DNA from 3 places in the Pseudomonas sp. MF6755 genome. Region 3 is predicted to be linked to each of the others. Evidence: riboswitches for the same ligand, from Rfam matches in the RefSeq annotation. Region 3 holds a riboswitch; each other region holds the start of a gene.
The links. A riboswitch is a leader RNA that binds a small molecule or an ion and turns the genes downstream of it on or off. The one in region 3 is predicted to bind cobalamin.
Positions count from the first base shown of each region.

Region 1: it holds a riboswitch for cobalamin, as region 3 does, so the genes downstream of both, JFT66_RS13860 (TonB-dependent receptor plug domain-containing protein) here and cobO (cob(I)yrinic acid a,c-diamide adenosyltransferase) in region 3, are expected to answer to the same signal.
Region 2: it holds a riboswitch for cobalamin, as region 3 does, so the genes downstream of both, JFT66_RS19440 (ABC transporter substrate-binding protein) here and cobO (cob(I)yrinic acid a,c-diamide adenosyltransferase) in region 3, are expected to answer to the same signal.

Region 1 is NZ_JAEKDA010000009.1:127,257-132,146, forward strand. It holds gene JFT66_RS13855 ((2Fe-2S) ferredoxin domain-containing protein) at 1-322, opposite strand, end outside; gene JFT66_RS13860 (TonB-dependent receptor plug domain-containing protein) at 322-2,244, opposite strand; cobalamin riboswitch at 2,336-2,540, opposite strand; gene JFT66_RS13865 (3-deoxy-7-phosphoheptulonate synthase) at 2,605-3,702, opposite strand; gene JFT66_RS30030 (hypothetical protein) at 4,041-4,175, opposite strand; gene JFT66_RS13870 (carbon-nitrogen hydrolase family protein) at 4,321-4,890, shown strand, end outside.
Region 2 is NZ_JAEKDA010000014.1:107,352-112,241, forward strand. It holds gene JFT66_RS19420 (alpha/beta hydrolase) at 1-197, shown strand, start outside; gene JFT66_RS19425 (GNAT family N-acetyltransferase) at 187-678, shown strand; gene JFT66_RS19430 (ABC transporter ATP-binding protein) at 689-1,453, opposite strand; gene JFT66_RS19435 (FecCD family ABC transporter permease) at 1,450-2,454, opposite strand; gene JFT66_RS19440 (ABC transporter substrate-binding protein) at 2,451-3,461, opposite strand; cobalamin riboswitch at 3,576-3,767, opposite strand; gene JFT66_RS19445 (aldehyde dehydrogenase family protein) at 3,838-4,890, opposite strand, start outside.
Region 3 is NZ_JAEKDA010000002.1:82,565-87,454, forward strand. It holds gene bluB (5,6-dimethylbenzimidazole synthase) at 1-222, opposite strand, end outside; gene JFT66_RS02780 (cobyrinate a,c-diamide synthase) at 219-1,610, opposite strand; gene cobO (cob(I)yrinic acid a,c-diamide adenosyltransferase) at 1,607-2,218, opposite strand; cobalamin riboswitch at 2,298-2,543, opposite strand; gene JFT66_RS02790 (PQQ-dependent sugar dehydrogenase) at 2,643-3,956, shown strand; gene JFT66_RS02795 (C40 family peptidase) at 4,025-4,564, opposite strand; gene JFT66_RS02800 (C40 family peptidase) at 4,709-4,890, opposite strand, start outside.

The DNA of each region.
Region 1 (4,890 bases), on a different contig from region 3:
CACCGCCCACCAGGTGCACATCCACCAGGCGTATCACATCGGCCTTGCTGTGTACGCCGTACCAGCAACGCTGTGGGTACACCGTGAGCACCGGCCCCAGGTTGCAGGGGAATTGGCAATGGGTGCGGGTCAATAGCACGCCGCCGGGCACTTCGATGCGCCGGTGTTCCAGCAAGCGGCGGCGCAGGGTTTTCCACAGCTGCAAGGCACCGCGCTGGGTGCAGCGCGGGCCAGTGCACAGCAATACATGGTGGGCGTGGTCGGGGATACGCGACCAGTCGGGATGGGTATCCACCCCGTCGATTTGTATGATGTCGGTCATCAGAAGCGATACGTATAACGCACCTCTGAGGTGAACGGTCGGCCCAGGTTGTCGACGTTGTTGGAGCGGCTGGTGACGTAGTCGCGGTCGAACAGGTTTTCCACCAGCAGGCTCACGCGGTGCTGGTGCGCAGTGTCCAGGTAGCGATAGGCGTCTGCGTCTACCACCGAATAATGACCGTACTCGACCTGCTTGGAGCTGATGACATCGCGAATATAACGGATGGCCGCACCTGCACCCCACAAGCGGTTTTCCGATTCGAAACCAATGCGTGAACGGGCAAAGAAGCTCGGGATATCGTTGATGGTGACTCCGGCACGCGACTCGGTAAGGTTGCGGGTCATGTCCGCCTGCACGCTCCATTGGTTGTTGAGCGCCAGCTTGGCGTCGGCCTCGAAACCGCGCATCTGGATCTGGCCCTGGCCATTGACCCACTGCACACCGTCCAGGGTGATCAGGTCGGTGATCTTGCGCTTGAACAGGGTCACGCTGGCGTTGAAATCGCGCCCGGCAAGCAGGCCCTTGTAGTCGATACCCAGTTCGGCGTTGCGGCTTTTTTCCGGCTTGAGGTTGCGGTTGCCCTTTTCGTCATCTTCATTGACGAATAGCTGCTCGGCGTTGGGCAGCTTGTAAGCCGTGCCGTATTGGCCGCGTACTGCCCAGTTATCGTTGAGGTCGTAGAGCGAGGTGAGCATGCCGACGGTGGCACTGTCACCGCCGCTCATGGCCTCGTGGCGCACGCCAATGCTGGGATGCCAGTCGGGCATGGCGTCGATCTGTGGGCGCAGTTGGGTGTACAGCGCGTGGGCCTGGGCTTTGTTGTCGTCGATTACCAGCACATCGTCCTGGCCCTTGAACCATTGGTTATCGCTGCCGACGATCAACACATGCCCTCCCGGCAACTCGGCCTTGCCCTCGGCTTGCACGCCCCAGTCGGTAAAACCCCAGTAGTCGTTATGGTTGATGACCTTCGTACCACCGCCTTCGAGGTTGTTGATGCGGGTATAACGGGTGTCCCAATCGTTGATATGGCCCTTGACGAAATAGCTCAGGCGTTCGTTGATGTTCTGCTCGAAGGTCGCCGTGGCGATCTGCTGAACGCGGTCGTTGGTGGTCTTGTGGGAAGCCACCGGGCGGGCGAAATCCAGATTGGCATCGGCGTATTGGTAGAACAGTTCCAGGCGCGAATCGTCGCCAATGGATTGAATGGCCTTGGTGCCGAAGGTGGTGACTTCGTAGGAGCGTCGTTTGTCCGTGACGTTTTTCATATCGCGGTTGCGAAACGGTTGGTAGCCCTCGGACGCATTGCGGCTGACGTAGGCCAATAAGCCCAGGTCGCCCCAACCGTTGTTGAAGATTTTCTCGACCCGCGCGTCGCCGGTGGTGCCACCGAAGGTATCGACCCCAAGGTTCACTTCGCCGGAAGCCGTACGCGTTTGTGGGCTGCGGGTGACGATATTGATCACCCCCGAGACTGCCTGGGTGCCGAACAGCAGGCTCTGGCCACCCTTGAGTACTTCGATGCGTTCGATAGCGTTGGCCGGCAGGGTGTCGAGGTACAGGCCGCCGTACAGGCGATTGTTCAGGCGCACGCCGTCGAGCAGAATCAGGGTGTCATCGTTGCGCCCGCCGAGCAGGGAATAGGTACCGTAGTCGAACGGGCCGTTCTTCGGCGCTACGTACAGCCCGGGAATGAACATCTGCATCACCCGGGATACGTCGGCGGCAGGTCCGGCCCGCTCGATCTGTTCGCGGCTGACCACCTCGACTTTACTGCCGTATTGGGCCATGGCTGCGACGGTGGTGGACTCCACCGATGGCGCCGAGACGATTTGCGGGTTGAGTATCAGGGCGTTGTCGTCAGCCAGCAGCAACGGGCTGAACAGGTAGCCGATCAAGGGAGTGAATGAACGTCGAATCATAGTCTTCTCGAAAGTATCTTCGCAGAAGCACGCAGGAGAAGGCATCGAGCACACGCCAATACCGGCCCATGCCCGCCCACCGCAGGAGTTTGCCAAACAGAAATTCCAGGCCGGTCTCCGGGCTCATGCGTCTGGATACCTCCACCTTCCCATGGCGCGATGGCCACAGTGGTGTATCGAAGGGATCACGCATATACCGTTGCGGGGGCAGCACCGGACTTGCTCGAGCGAGCGTACCGGTTTCCCGTTTCACCCCAAGCACGGCGGCAGGGGGCACCTGAAACAGGAGGGCATCTGAACATTCGCACGACCGTTCGTCAACTTTCCCATTCCTGCTGCCCCTCCCATATTTTTTGATCTTTATCCGTCAGTCGGTTTGCGGTGGTCCCGCAATCGCTCGGCCGCATCGCGCAACAACTGCTCGGTACCGTTCCAGCCCAGGCAGCCATCGGTGACCGACACGCCGTACTTCATCGAAGGGCTCAACGGCTGGCAGCCTTCGAAAAGGTGGCTTTCAAGCATCATGCCGATCAGCGACGTATCACCCTGCAAGCGCTGCTCCAGCACGTCGTTGAATACCGCCGGCTGGCGCAGCGGGTCTTTGCCGCTGTTGGCATGGCTGCAATCGACCATGATTCGCGCCGCCACTTTGGACTTGGCCAGATCCTGCTTCACCTGGGCCACGCTCTGCGCATCGTAGTTCGGCCCGCGATGACCACCGCGCAGTACCAGATGAGTGTCGGGGTTGCCTGGGGTCTGGATGATCGCCGGGTGGCCTTGGCTGTCGACGCCGAAATGGCGGTGCGGGTGGAAGGCGGACCGCATCGCATCACAGGCAATCGCGACGCCGCCGTCGGTACCATTCTTGAAGCCCACAGGCATGCCCAGGCCGCTGGCCATTTCGCGGTGGATCTGCGATTCAGTGGTGCGCGCGCCAATCGCGACCCAACTGAGCAGGTCATCGAAGTAGCCGGCAGCCATGGGTTGCAGCAGCTCGGTGGCGATCGGCAAGCCCAGGCGCAGCATTTCACGCATCAGCTCGCGGGACAGGGTCAGGCCGGCGGCCATGTCATCGCTGCCGTCCAGGTGCGGATCGTAGGCCAGGCCTTTCCAACCGATGGTGGTGCGGGGTTTTTCTACGTAGGCGCGGATCACCAGCAGCATCTGGTCGCTGACTTCAAGCGCCAGCTTCTTCAGGTTGCGTGCGTATTCCATGGCCGATTCCGGATCGTGTATCGAGCACGGGCCCACTATCACCAGCAGGCGTGAATCTTCACCATTGAGGATGGCGCGCACCGCTTGGCGGTGGGCGTGGATCTGTTCATTGAGGAACGGGCTGAGGGGCAGTTGGTGCTTGAGTTCAAGGGAGCTGGGCAGGCGCTGGGTCAGGGCTTCATTGGCGCAAGACAGGGCGCTTTTCATGGCAGAGCGGGGCAAAGCGGCGACGGAGGAGTTCATATTCAAGGCTTCCTGGGCAAGCGGCGGGCGATTCCCGCGCGCTTGGCCTACTGGGGTGTTCGACAATTGGCCGTATCGGCTACGTGTGTTGGCTTGCCACCACGGGGTGACCGGTCGGAGGCGGCAGGCTGTCCCGAACGGAGCTGGCTAAATCGCCATGCAGTGCAAGTGTCGTAGCGGTAATAGGTGGCGTAGTTCATGGCTTGATTCCTTTAAGTGGTCTTGAGCAAACAAATTATTAGAGGCTGAAAAAACAAAACCCCCGGTCGGGGAGCCGACCGGGGGTTTAGATTTCTCTGGTAGGCGACCCCTTGAGTAGTGGGCGCCGATTTCAGGTATCAGGCGCGCCAGTGGCTAAACCAATACCCAAAATAAAAGCCGGCCAGTGCGCTCGAACCGTTCACACGGGTGGCCGACACCGAGCGCAAGGCGCTGGCAGCAGGGCAAACCTGAGTGTGGGTGAGTTGCAACATGGTGGCTCTCCAAATGATGGGGGGAGCTTACTAGAGGCGTACCGGTGGATTCAATCAGTAATTTCTATCGTGTGGGGGGACTTACGGCTATGGGTGTGTGCCGATATGCTGATGACACTTAAACAATGATTGCCAGGACGCGACCATGACTGCCTTGACCCTTGCTGCCGCGCAAACCATTTCCATCCCCGGCGACGTAGCGGCCAATATCCAGCGGCACCTTGCCATGATGCGGGCCGCGGCAGAGCAGGGTGTGCAATGGTTGGTCTTTCCGGAATTGTCGTTGACGGGCTATGAACCCTTCCTGGCGGCGGACTTGGCTATTACCCCCGAGAGCGCGGTGTTGGTTCCGCTGCGTGAGATGGCGCGGGAGCTGCGATTGACGGCAGTGGTGGGCATGCCGGTACGGCTGGCGCCACACGCGGGCGTGCTGATTGGCGCGCTGGTGCTGGGAGCGGACGGTTCAGTGGGCGTCTACACCAAGCAGCATCTGCACTCTGGCGAAGAGCTGGCATTTGTAGCCGGGCAGGGCGGCGAGATCCTGGCGTGGGGAGATGAGCGCATTGCGCTGGCGGTGTGCGCGGACTTTTCCCACGCCAGCCACCCACGGCGTGCGGCTGAAGCGGGTGCCACGGCGTATGCGGCCGGCGTGCTGGTGAGTGAGGGTGGCTACGCGGCGGACAGCGCGCTGCTTCAAGGCTATGCAGCCGAGCAT
Region 2 (4,890 bases), on a different contig from region 3:
CGCTGATGTTTGTGGGCGAGTTGGACCCGCTCAAGGACGACACGCTGCTGATCGCCGAGCGCTGGGGCGGGGTCGAGGCGCATCTGCTGCCGGAAGCGGCCCATGGGTTCATTCATTTTCCGGTGGCGATGGCCGCTAGCGTGCTGGCTTACAGCCGCAAGTGGATAGCGAGTCGAATCCTTGGCTATGAGCGCTAGCATCCAGGCCGTGACGGCCGCTGACATTCCCGAAGTGTTGCGCTTCGTTTTGCAGGCTCGTGATGAGATTTTTCCAAAACTCAAGGCGACCGGGTTACCGGATGACCTGGCGCAGTTCGAAGCCATCTACCTCAAGGGCGACGGTCAGTTTCTGATTGCTCGTGCCGAAGGCCGGATCGTTGCGGCGGTGGGTTACCTGCCGTATGACGGCCGCTTTGCACAGTTGAACTACCAGGGCTGCAAGACAGTGGAAGTGGTGCGCCTGTACGTACTTCCGGCCTTCCGGCGCTTTGGCCTGGCGGGTGAGCTATACCGTTCGCTGGAAGCGTTGGCGCGGGCGGATGGGGTGGAGATGGTTTACCTGCATACCCACCCATTTCTGCCCGGCGCGATTGATTTCTGGATCCGGCAGGGGTTCGAGGTGGTGGACGTGGAAGCTGACCCGGTATGGCAGACCACCCATATGCACCGACCTCTGTAGATCAAATGTGTCAGGTAGAGCGCAGGCGTAGGATTTGCGCGCCATCAAACGGGTCCGTCAGGTAATGCCCCTGCACCCCGAATGTCTCTTGCAGGCGCTCTGGCGTCAGCACCTCCAGTGGTGTGCCCAGTGCCACCAGCCGCCCGCGATCCAGAACGGCCAGGCGATCGCAGGTCAGCGCCTGGTTCAGGTCATGCAGGGCGATCAAGGTGGTTACCGGCAAGCCTTGCACACCTTTTAATATCGCCAGTTGATGCTGGATATCCAGGTGATTGGTCGGTTCATCCAGCAACAGAATCTGCGGCCGCTGTGCGAGGGCGCGGGCGATGTGCACGCGTTGGCGTTCGCCGCCCGAGAGGCTGCGCCAGGCGCGTTGGCTCAGGTGGGTGGCGTCCACGTCGTGCAACGCTTGGCGCACGATGGCGTCGTCTTCGCGAGACCACGGGCTCAGTGCCGACAGCCACGGCGTGCGGCCCAACGCCACGGCGTCGAACACGCGAATGGCGTCATCGGTATCGGCTTGCTGTTCCACCACCGCCAGCTGTTGCGCGATGGTGCGGCGCGATAACTCATCCAGGCGCTTGCTGCCCAAGCGTACTTCACCGCTGCCCGGTGCACGCAAGCCGGCGAGCAATTTGAGCAGGGTGGATTTGCCCGAACCGTTCGGCCCGACGATGCCAAGGGTTTCACCCAGCTCTACGTCCAGGTCAATACCGCGCAGCAACTGCGCCTCACGCACCTTGAAGCCCAGGCCGCTGCAGCTCAGTACACTCATCGCGCATTCCTCCGGCCAATCAGGATCAACGCAAATACCGGAGCACCCACCAAGGCAGTGACCACGCCCACGGGAATCACCTGGCCCTTGATCAAGGTGCGCGAGAGTACATCAGCCGCGATCAAGAACAGTGCGCCGCCAAGGGCGCTGGCTGGCAGCAACCGCGAATGTCCGGTGCCGAGCAACAGGCGCATGGCATGGGGAATCACCAGGCCCACAAAGCCGATGGAACCCACGATGGACACCATCACCGCCGTCACCAACGCGGCGCAGGCCACCAGCACAAATTGTACACGGCGCACCGGGATACCGAGGGAGGCCGCCGAGTCGCTGCCGAAGGTGAAGGCGTCCAGTGCGCGGCGGTGCCACAGGCAAACTGCCAGCCCGGCGACCGCCACCGGCACCGCCAGCCACACCGACGGCCAGCGCACGCCGCTGAGGTTGCCCAGCAGCCAGAACATAATGCCGCGGGCCTGTTCGGAGCTGGCGGACTTGGTGATCAGGAATGCGGTCAGGGCATTGAACAACTGCGAGCCGGCGATGCCCGCGAGGATGATCTGCCCGGTGCCACTGGACGAACCGCTCGCCCGTGCCAGCAGAATCACCAGCGCAAACGCCGCCATCGCTCCCGCAAACGCACCCGCCGACAGTGACACCAGGCCGCCACCCACACCGATCAAGGCAACGAGGACCGCGCCGGTCGACGCGCCGGCGCTGATACCCAACAGGTACGGATCCGCCAGCGGGTTACGCAGCAGCGATTGCAGGATTACCCCACAGGTCGCCAGCCCCGCGCCACAGGCAGCGGCGACCAAGGCGCGGGTGAGGCGGTAGTTCCACACCACGCCTTCATCGATGGGGTCCAGCACGAAGCCTGCGGCCCAGAGTTTATTGGCGAGCACCTGCAACACCACCTGCGGCTCGATGGCGGTTTCGCCGATAGCGACACCAGCGAGCAGTGCGATTAGGAGCAGTGCCAGGGCAAGTAGGGTGCGCATCATTTGCCCAGGTCGTAGCCGTCGATGGCCGCGGCCAGTTGTTCCAGGCCGTCGAAGGTGCGCAGGCTGGCCTGCAACGCCAGGGCGTCGAGGATGATGATGCGGTTGTTTTTCACCGCGTCCATGTTGCGGGTCACGGGGTCGTTGCGCAGGAAGGCGAGTTTCTTTTCGTGGTCGTCGGCGGGGTAGCGGCGACGGTCCATGCGTGCGATCACCAGGAACGTGGGGTTGGCCTTGGCGATGGTTTCCCAGCCGACGGCGGGCCATTCTTCGTCGGACTGCACCACGTTGCGCAGGCCAAGGGTTTGCAGCATGAACTCAGGGATGCCCTTGTGCCCGGCCACGTACGGGTCGCTGGCCATTTCGGCGCTGGAGAACCATACCAGCGCGCTTGCCTGCTTCAAGCCTTTGCCCTGCGCAGTCGCGATGGATTTGGCCAGGCGCGCCTTAAGCTCATCGTTCAACCTCTGGCCGCGTTCCTGTACGTCGAAAATCTGTGCCAGTTGGCTGATGCTTTTGTAAATCGTCTCGATGCGAAACGGCTCCAGCCGCGTGCCATCGGCACCGACCAGGTTGTCCTTGCCTTCGCAGTCGGAGGGCAGCAGGTAGGTGGGGATCTTCAGTTCATGGAATTGCTCGCGGGTGCCGACCACGCCTTGCGGGCCCACCACCCATTCCAGCTCGGCGGCTACCAGTTGCGGGCGCTTGGCGATCACCGCTTCGAAGCTCGGCTCATTGTTGGCCAGGCGCTCAATGCTGTCGTCCTGCGCCTTGTACTGCGCCAGTACGTTGTTGAACCACAACGAGGTACCGACCACTTTATTGCCCACGCCCAAGGCGTAGAGCATCTCGGTGGCGGCCTGGCCGATGGTTACGCTGCGCAGGGGGGCTTGCAGGAAGGTGAGGGTGCTGCCGCAGTTTTCCATGGTCAGCGGGTAGTGGGTGGGCGTGGCCTGGGCCAGGGCACAGGCACCCAAGCCTGCGATCAGGGCGGTAACGCGTGGCAGCATGGGGTGATCTCCGTGTGAACCGAGGTGCGGCAGGGGAGGTACGGCTCGGAAACACGCCCATGGAGGCTGCAGGAGTGCAGGGCCAGGATGTCCTTCCCGGACACCCCGCCGGTTAGTCATAGTGCTGGGCCGGCAGGTCTCCTGACTGATGCGTCATCGCCACGCCCCAGCCTTCCCGGACGTGGTCCAGTGGCATTCAGGGGCAGGCTCAGCACCTACAGTTGCGGGGGCAGTTTCGACTTACGCGTGGGGGCGTTTCGAATTCCCTATTAGTCCCATGTGGGAACCGGCGGCGGTATGGTAGTCGATCGCGAGGCTTAACGGGAGCTACGCTGGCGGCAGGCGTGAAGTTGCTTGCCACAGGTGATCAACTGGATTATTTGCGATCCAGCCACACTGTTTTGGCATTGCAGAACTCGCGTACGCCGAAATGCGACAACTCACGGCCAAACCCGCTTTTCTTCACGCCGCCAAACGCTACCCGAGGGTCTGACACGCTGAACGCGTTGACGAAGACCCCGCCGGTTTCCAGTTGGTTGGCGATGTCCCGGGCTTTCGCCGCGTCGGTAGTAAAGATACTGGCGGTGAGGCCAAACTCGCTGTCGTTGGCCAGGGCCACAGCATGCTCGGCATCGCGGGCGGTGATGATCGACGCCACGGGGCCAAACAATTCCTGCTTGAACGAGGTCATCTGATCGGTGACGTCGGCCAGCACGGTCGGTTCGTAGTAATTGCCCGCGCCTGGGACTTTGTTGCCGCCCAGCAGCAGGGTCGCGCCTTCTTCCAGGGTCGCCTGGACCTGGCCGTGCAGTTCGTCGCGCAGGTCGAAGCGGGCCATGGGGCCGATATAGGTAGTGGTCGATGTCGGGTCGCCCAACGCCAGGGCGCGGCTGGCTTCTAGGAATCTGGCGGTGAAGGCTTCAACCACACCGGCTTCGATGATCAGGCGCTTGGCTGCGGCGCAGACTTGGCCGCTGTTCTGGAATCGGCCGATCACGGCCGCTTGCACGGCGGCGTCGAGGTCGGCGTCGTTGAGCACGATGAACGGGTCGGAGCCGCCCAGTTCCAGCACGCATTTCTTCAGTGCTGCGCCGGCCTGGGAGCCAATGGCGATACCGGCGCGCACGCTGCCGGTGAGGGTCACGGCGGCGATGCGCGGGTCGGCGATGGCGCTGGACACGCCGTCCTGGGTCGCGTTGATCACTTCGAACAGGCCGTCGGCGAAACCCGCTTTATGGAACGCTTGTTGGATCAGGTAGGCGCTGCCCATCACGTTCGGCGCGTGTTTAAGCACATAGGTGTTGCCGGCGAGCAGGGTTGGCACGGCGCCGCGCAGCACCTGCCAAACCGGGAAGTTCCACGGCATCACGGCAAGGATCGGGCCCAGCGGGCGGTATTCGATCCGGGCGCTGCCGTTGTCCACCAGCGT
Region 3 (4,890 bases):
CACCAGCTGTTGAATCTGCCCACGCAAGGGGCGGTCGCTGATGCGGATAAAACGCCAGGGCTGCATCAGGCCGACGCTTGGCGCCTGGTGCGCGGCCTGGAGCAGGCGCTGCAGCAGTTCGGGGGCGACGCTGCCGCCGCTGAAATGACGCATGTCGCGGCGCTCGGCGATGGCGCGGTAGACGGCGTCGCGGTCGGCCTGGGGGAATTGGTTGTCAGTCATGGCCTCTTCGCGAGCAAGCCCGCTCCCACATTGAATTGGGTTTCAACTCGGTCAATTGTGGGAGCTGGCTTGCCTGCGATAACGGTCTCAAGGTCCGGCGCAAACAGTGCGGCCACCGCGCCTGGGTTGGACGGAAAATAAAAGTGCACGTAGGAAGCGGTCATCCGCCCCTGCCGATACACCGCTTCAGCACCGCGCCCGCCGTTGGGGCTCAGGCCACGGGCAATCGGTGCCCATTCGGTGCTGGTCAGGGAATGGTGATAAGTGTGGCCGCGCAGTACGCCTTCCGGCAGTTCGACGCTTTGCAGGGCCAGGGCCGCGAGTTTCTTTTGCATCACCGCATCGCCCTGCAGCAGGCCAACCAATTCGGCGCGATTGCCGTCCACATCCGTCAGCGAATCGAGCAGATAGAGCATGCCGCCACATTCGGCGAGCAACGGCTTGCCAGCGGCGTGATGAGCACGGATCGCATCCAGCATCGCTGTGTTTGCCGACAGCGCCTGGTGGTGCAACTCCGGGTAGCCACCGGGCAAATAGAGACTGTCAGCTTCAGGCAGTTGGCGATCATGGATCGGTGAGAAAAAGCTCAGTTCGGCGCCCATCGCCCGCAACAGATCGAGGCTGGCGCCGTAGGTAAAGGCAAAGGCTTCGTCACGGGCCACGGCGATACGCACGCCTGCGAGCAGCGGTCTGGCCTCAATAACTGTGGGCGCAGCAAAGGTCACCGGCGGCGGCAGGGCGACTTCGCAACTGCTGCCCAATGCCTGGGCAGCGGCGTCCAGGCGTACATCGAGGTCATTCAGCTCGCTGGCTTGCACCAGGCCCAAGTGGCGACTGGGCAGTTCGATGCCGGTCTCGCGGGACAGCGCGCCGTACCAGCGCAAGCCCTCGGTGAGGCTGCCTTCGAGCAACTGGGCATGGCGCAGGGTGCCGACGCGGTTGGCCAGTACGCCGGCGAACGGCAGGTCGGGTTGATAGCGCGCCAGGCCCAGGGCCAGGGCGCCAAAGGTCTGGGCCATGGCGGTGCCGTCGATCACACCCAGCACCGGTACACCGAAGTGCCGCGCCAAGTCGGCGCTGGAAGGTGTGCCGTCGAACAAGCCCATCACGCCTTCGATCAGGATCAGGTCGGCCTCCCCCGCCGCTTCCCAGAGCAGGCGGCGACTTTCCTGCTCGCCCACCATCCACATGTCCAATTGATACACCGGCGCACCGCTGGCGCGCTCGTGAATCATCGGGTCGAGGAAGTCCGGCCCGCATTTGAACACGCGCACCTTGCGTCCCAGGTTGCGGTGCAAACGGGCCAGCGCAGCGGTGACGGTGGTTTTGCCCTGGCCGGACGCCGGAGCGGCGATCAATACGGCTGGGCAATGACGGGGCTGATTCAAAGTTCGACGCCCTTCTGTGCCTTGATACCGGCCTGGAAGGCGTGCTTGAGCATGCCCATTTCGGTGACGGTGTCGCCCATTTCGATCAACTCAGGCTTGGCGCCGCGGCCGGTGACCACCACATGCTGCATCGGCGGGCGGGCTTGCAGGTCGCTGAGCACTTGGTCCAGGTCCAGATAGCCGTGCTTGAGGGCGATGTTCAGTTCGTCGAGCACCACCAGGCCGATGGCCGGGTCTTGCAACAGCGCGCGGGACACCGCCCAAGCGGCTTCGGCGGCGGCGATGTCGCGTTGGCGGTCCTGGGTTTCCCAGGTAAAGCCTTCGCCCATCACATGGAAGCGCACCTGCTCGGGGAAACGGCGAAAGAACAACTCTTCGCCAGTGCTGTTACGCCCCTTGATGAACTGCACCACACCGCACTGCATGCCATGGCCCATGGCCCGGGCCAACATGCCGAATGCCGAGCTGCTCTTGCCTTTGCCGTTACCGGTCAGCACCAGCAGCAGGCCGCACTCGTTGGGGGAATTGGCGATGCGTTCGTCGATCACGGCTTTTTTGCGCAGCATGCGCGCCAGGTGGCGTTCGTCGCGGTCGGGGGAATCAGTCATGGCAGCTCTCCGTTGGGGCTGGACAAAAACGGCGGGCAGGAAAAAGAAAAAACAGACAGCCAAGCATCGCCCACCGTGATGCTGTTGAATGTTCAAGGCCGGTCTCCGGACTCATGAGTGGCGCGTCTTATCGAAGCAGCCGAGGGCGCGCCTTCCCATATCGCGGGCGATACAGTGGCAAACAGCACCGTCTTGACTCATTTACCGTTGCGGGGGCAGCGCCGGAATCGCGGCAGCACTGTGTACAAGTGCGCTCACTCACCGGCTTCCCTGTTTCACTCTGTCGACGCGTGCGCCACAGAGCACCTGGAACAAGCCGCGAAGGTTAGTGGGTTGGGGGTGGAGCGTCAATTAAAGCTGGCTCTGTACTTGAACCATCCGTACGCCGTGCTTCTCTACCCTTACAGGTATTAAGGAGAAAACCATGCATAAAACCCGACTCGCCTTACTGATCATGCTCGCAGGCAGCCTCGCGGCCTGCGGTGAAAGCTCTACCCTGCAGGTCTCCGACGGCATCGGGCCCTCGCCCAAACTGCCGGAGCCGAACAAGACCCTGATCCCCACCGTCAATATCGCCCCGGCGATTGGCTGGCCTGAAGGCGCCAAGCCAACGGCCGCCGCAGGCACCCAGGTTGCCGCGTTCGCCGAGGGCCTGGATCACCCGCGCTGGCTCTACGTGTTGCCCAACGGTGACGTGCTGGTGGCCGAGACCAATGCACCGCCCAAGCCGGATGATTCCAAGGGCGTGCGTGGCTGGGTGATGGAAAAAGTCATGGGGCGTGCCGGCGCAGGCGTGCCGAGCCCGAACCGCATTACGTTATTGCGCGACGCCGATCACGACGGCGTGGCGGAAACCCGCACGGTGTTTCTGGAGAATCTCAATTCGCCCTTTGGCATGACGCTGGTCGGTAACGACCTGTATGTAGCGGACTCAGATAAGTTGCTGCGCTTTCCCTACCAGCCAGGTGAAACCGCGATCAAAGCCCAAGGCACCACTGTCGTGGATTTGCCGGGTGGCCCCTTGAACCACCACTGGACCAAAAACGTGGTCGCCAGCAAGGATGGCAGCAAGCTGTATGTAAGCGTCGGCTCCAACAGCAACGTTGGCGAAAACGGCTTGGAGGCAGAACAGGGCCGCGCCGCGATTTGGGAAGTCGACCGCGCTACCGGCCAGCACCGCATTTTTGCCTCTGGCCTGCGCAACCCCAATGGCATGGCCTGGGAGCCACAGAGCGGCAAACTGTGGACCGCGGTTAACGAGCGCGATGAGATCGGTAGCGATCTGGTGCCCGACTACATCACCTCGGTCAAGGATGGCGGGTTTTATGGCTGGCCTTTCAGCTATTACGGCCAGCATGTGGATGTGCGCGTGACCCCGCAAAATCTGGACCTGGTCGCCAAGGCCATCGCGCCAGACTATGCGGTAGGCCCTCACACAGCCTCTTTGGGATTGACCTTCGCCGAGGGCAACAAACTGCCCGCGCAGTTCAGCAACGGCGCATTTATTGGCCAGCATGGTTCGTGGAATCGCAAGCCGCACAGTGGTTACAAGGTGATTTTCGTGCCGTTTGAAGGCGGTCAGCCGAAAGGACAACCGGTGGATGTGCTGACCGGGTTTCTCAACAGCGACGAGAAAGCCATGGGCCGGCCGGTGGGCGTGGTGATCGACCAGCAGGGAGATTTGTTGGTGGCGGATGATGTGGGGAATAAGGTTTGGCGGGTGTCGGCTGCTAAATAGCAGAGTTGCAAGCTGCAAGCAGGCGTTGCGCCCTCTTGCAGCTTAGAGCTTGAAGCTTACCGCTGCTTTCAAGGATTGCGTGCCAGATTCCCCGGCAACACCCGCTTGGCACTCAGGTAAGCATTCTGCCAATACGCTTTGGATAGCGTATCGAGCTTCACCGTACCGCCGGTTTGCGGCGCATGCACAAAGCGCCCTTCCCCGACATAGATCCCCGCATGGCTGACCCGTGAACCACCGCCCGTGGCGAAGAACAGCAGGTCGCCAGTTTGCAGGTTCTGCTCACTGACGTCCTGGGCACGCATCACGATCAGCTCACGGGTGGTGCGCGGCAGGGAGATGCCGGCGGCATCGCGAAACACAAAGCCGATCAGGCCGCTGCAATCAAAACCCGAGTCCGGTGTATTGCCGCCCCAGCGATAAGGCGTGCCGACCAGGCCCAGTGCGCGGAAAAGCACGTCCTCGGCAGCAGGCGAGAAATTCTGGGTGGCGTAGTTGAACACCGGCTTAGGCTTGACCGCTACAGGAGCGGGCGGCGGCGGGCGACTAGCGCAGGCGCTGAGCAGCGCGGCGCAAACAATAAGAATCAGGCGGGCCGAGGTCGACATGTGCAGAACAATCCTGGTCTGGATGCGGCTTTCGCTGCCGAACGTTGAAAACCAGAACGCGCAAGCAAAGCTCGCGCGAACGGATGACAACAATGTCCAGGGATTCTAGCGCTTACACGTCAAACTTCAAGTATCACTTTAACTTTACTTACTAGCGGTAACCGTAGTCGGGGCCATGGCGAGTGCGCGCTTGGCTTCGATGAAGGTTTTGCTCCAGTAGCTGTCACCCAGGTTATCTACCCGAACACCACCACTGCGGCGGCTGCTGGAGTGGATAAACTGGTTATCGCCCAGGTAGATACCGGCATGGCTGACACGACCGCGGC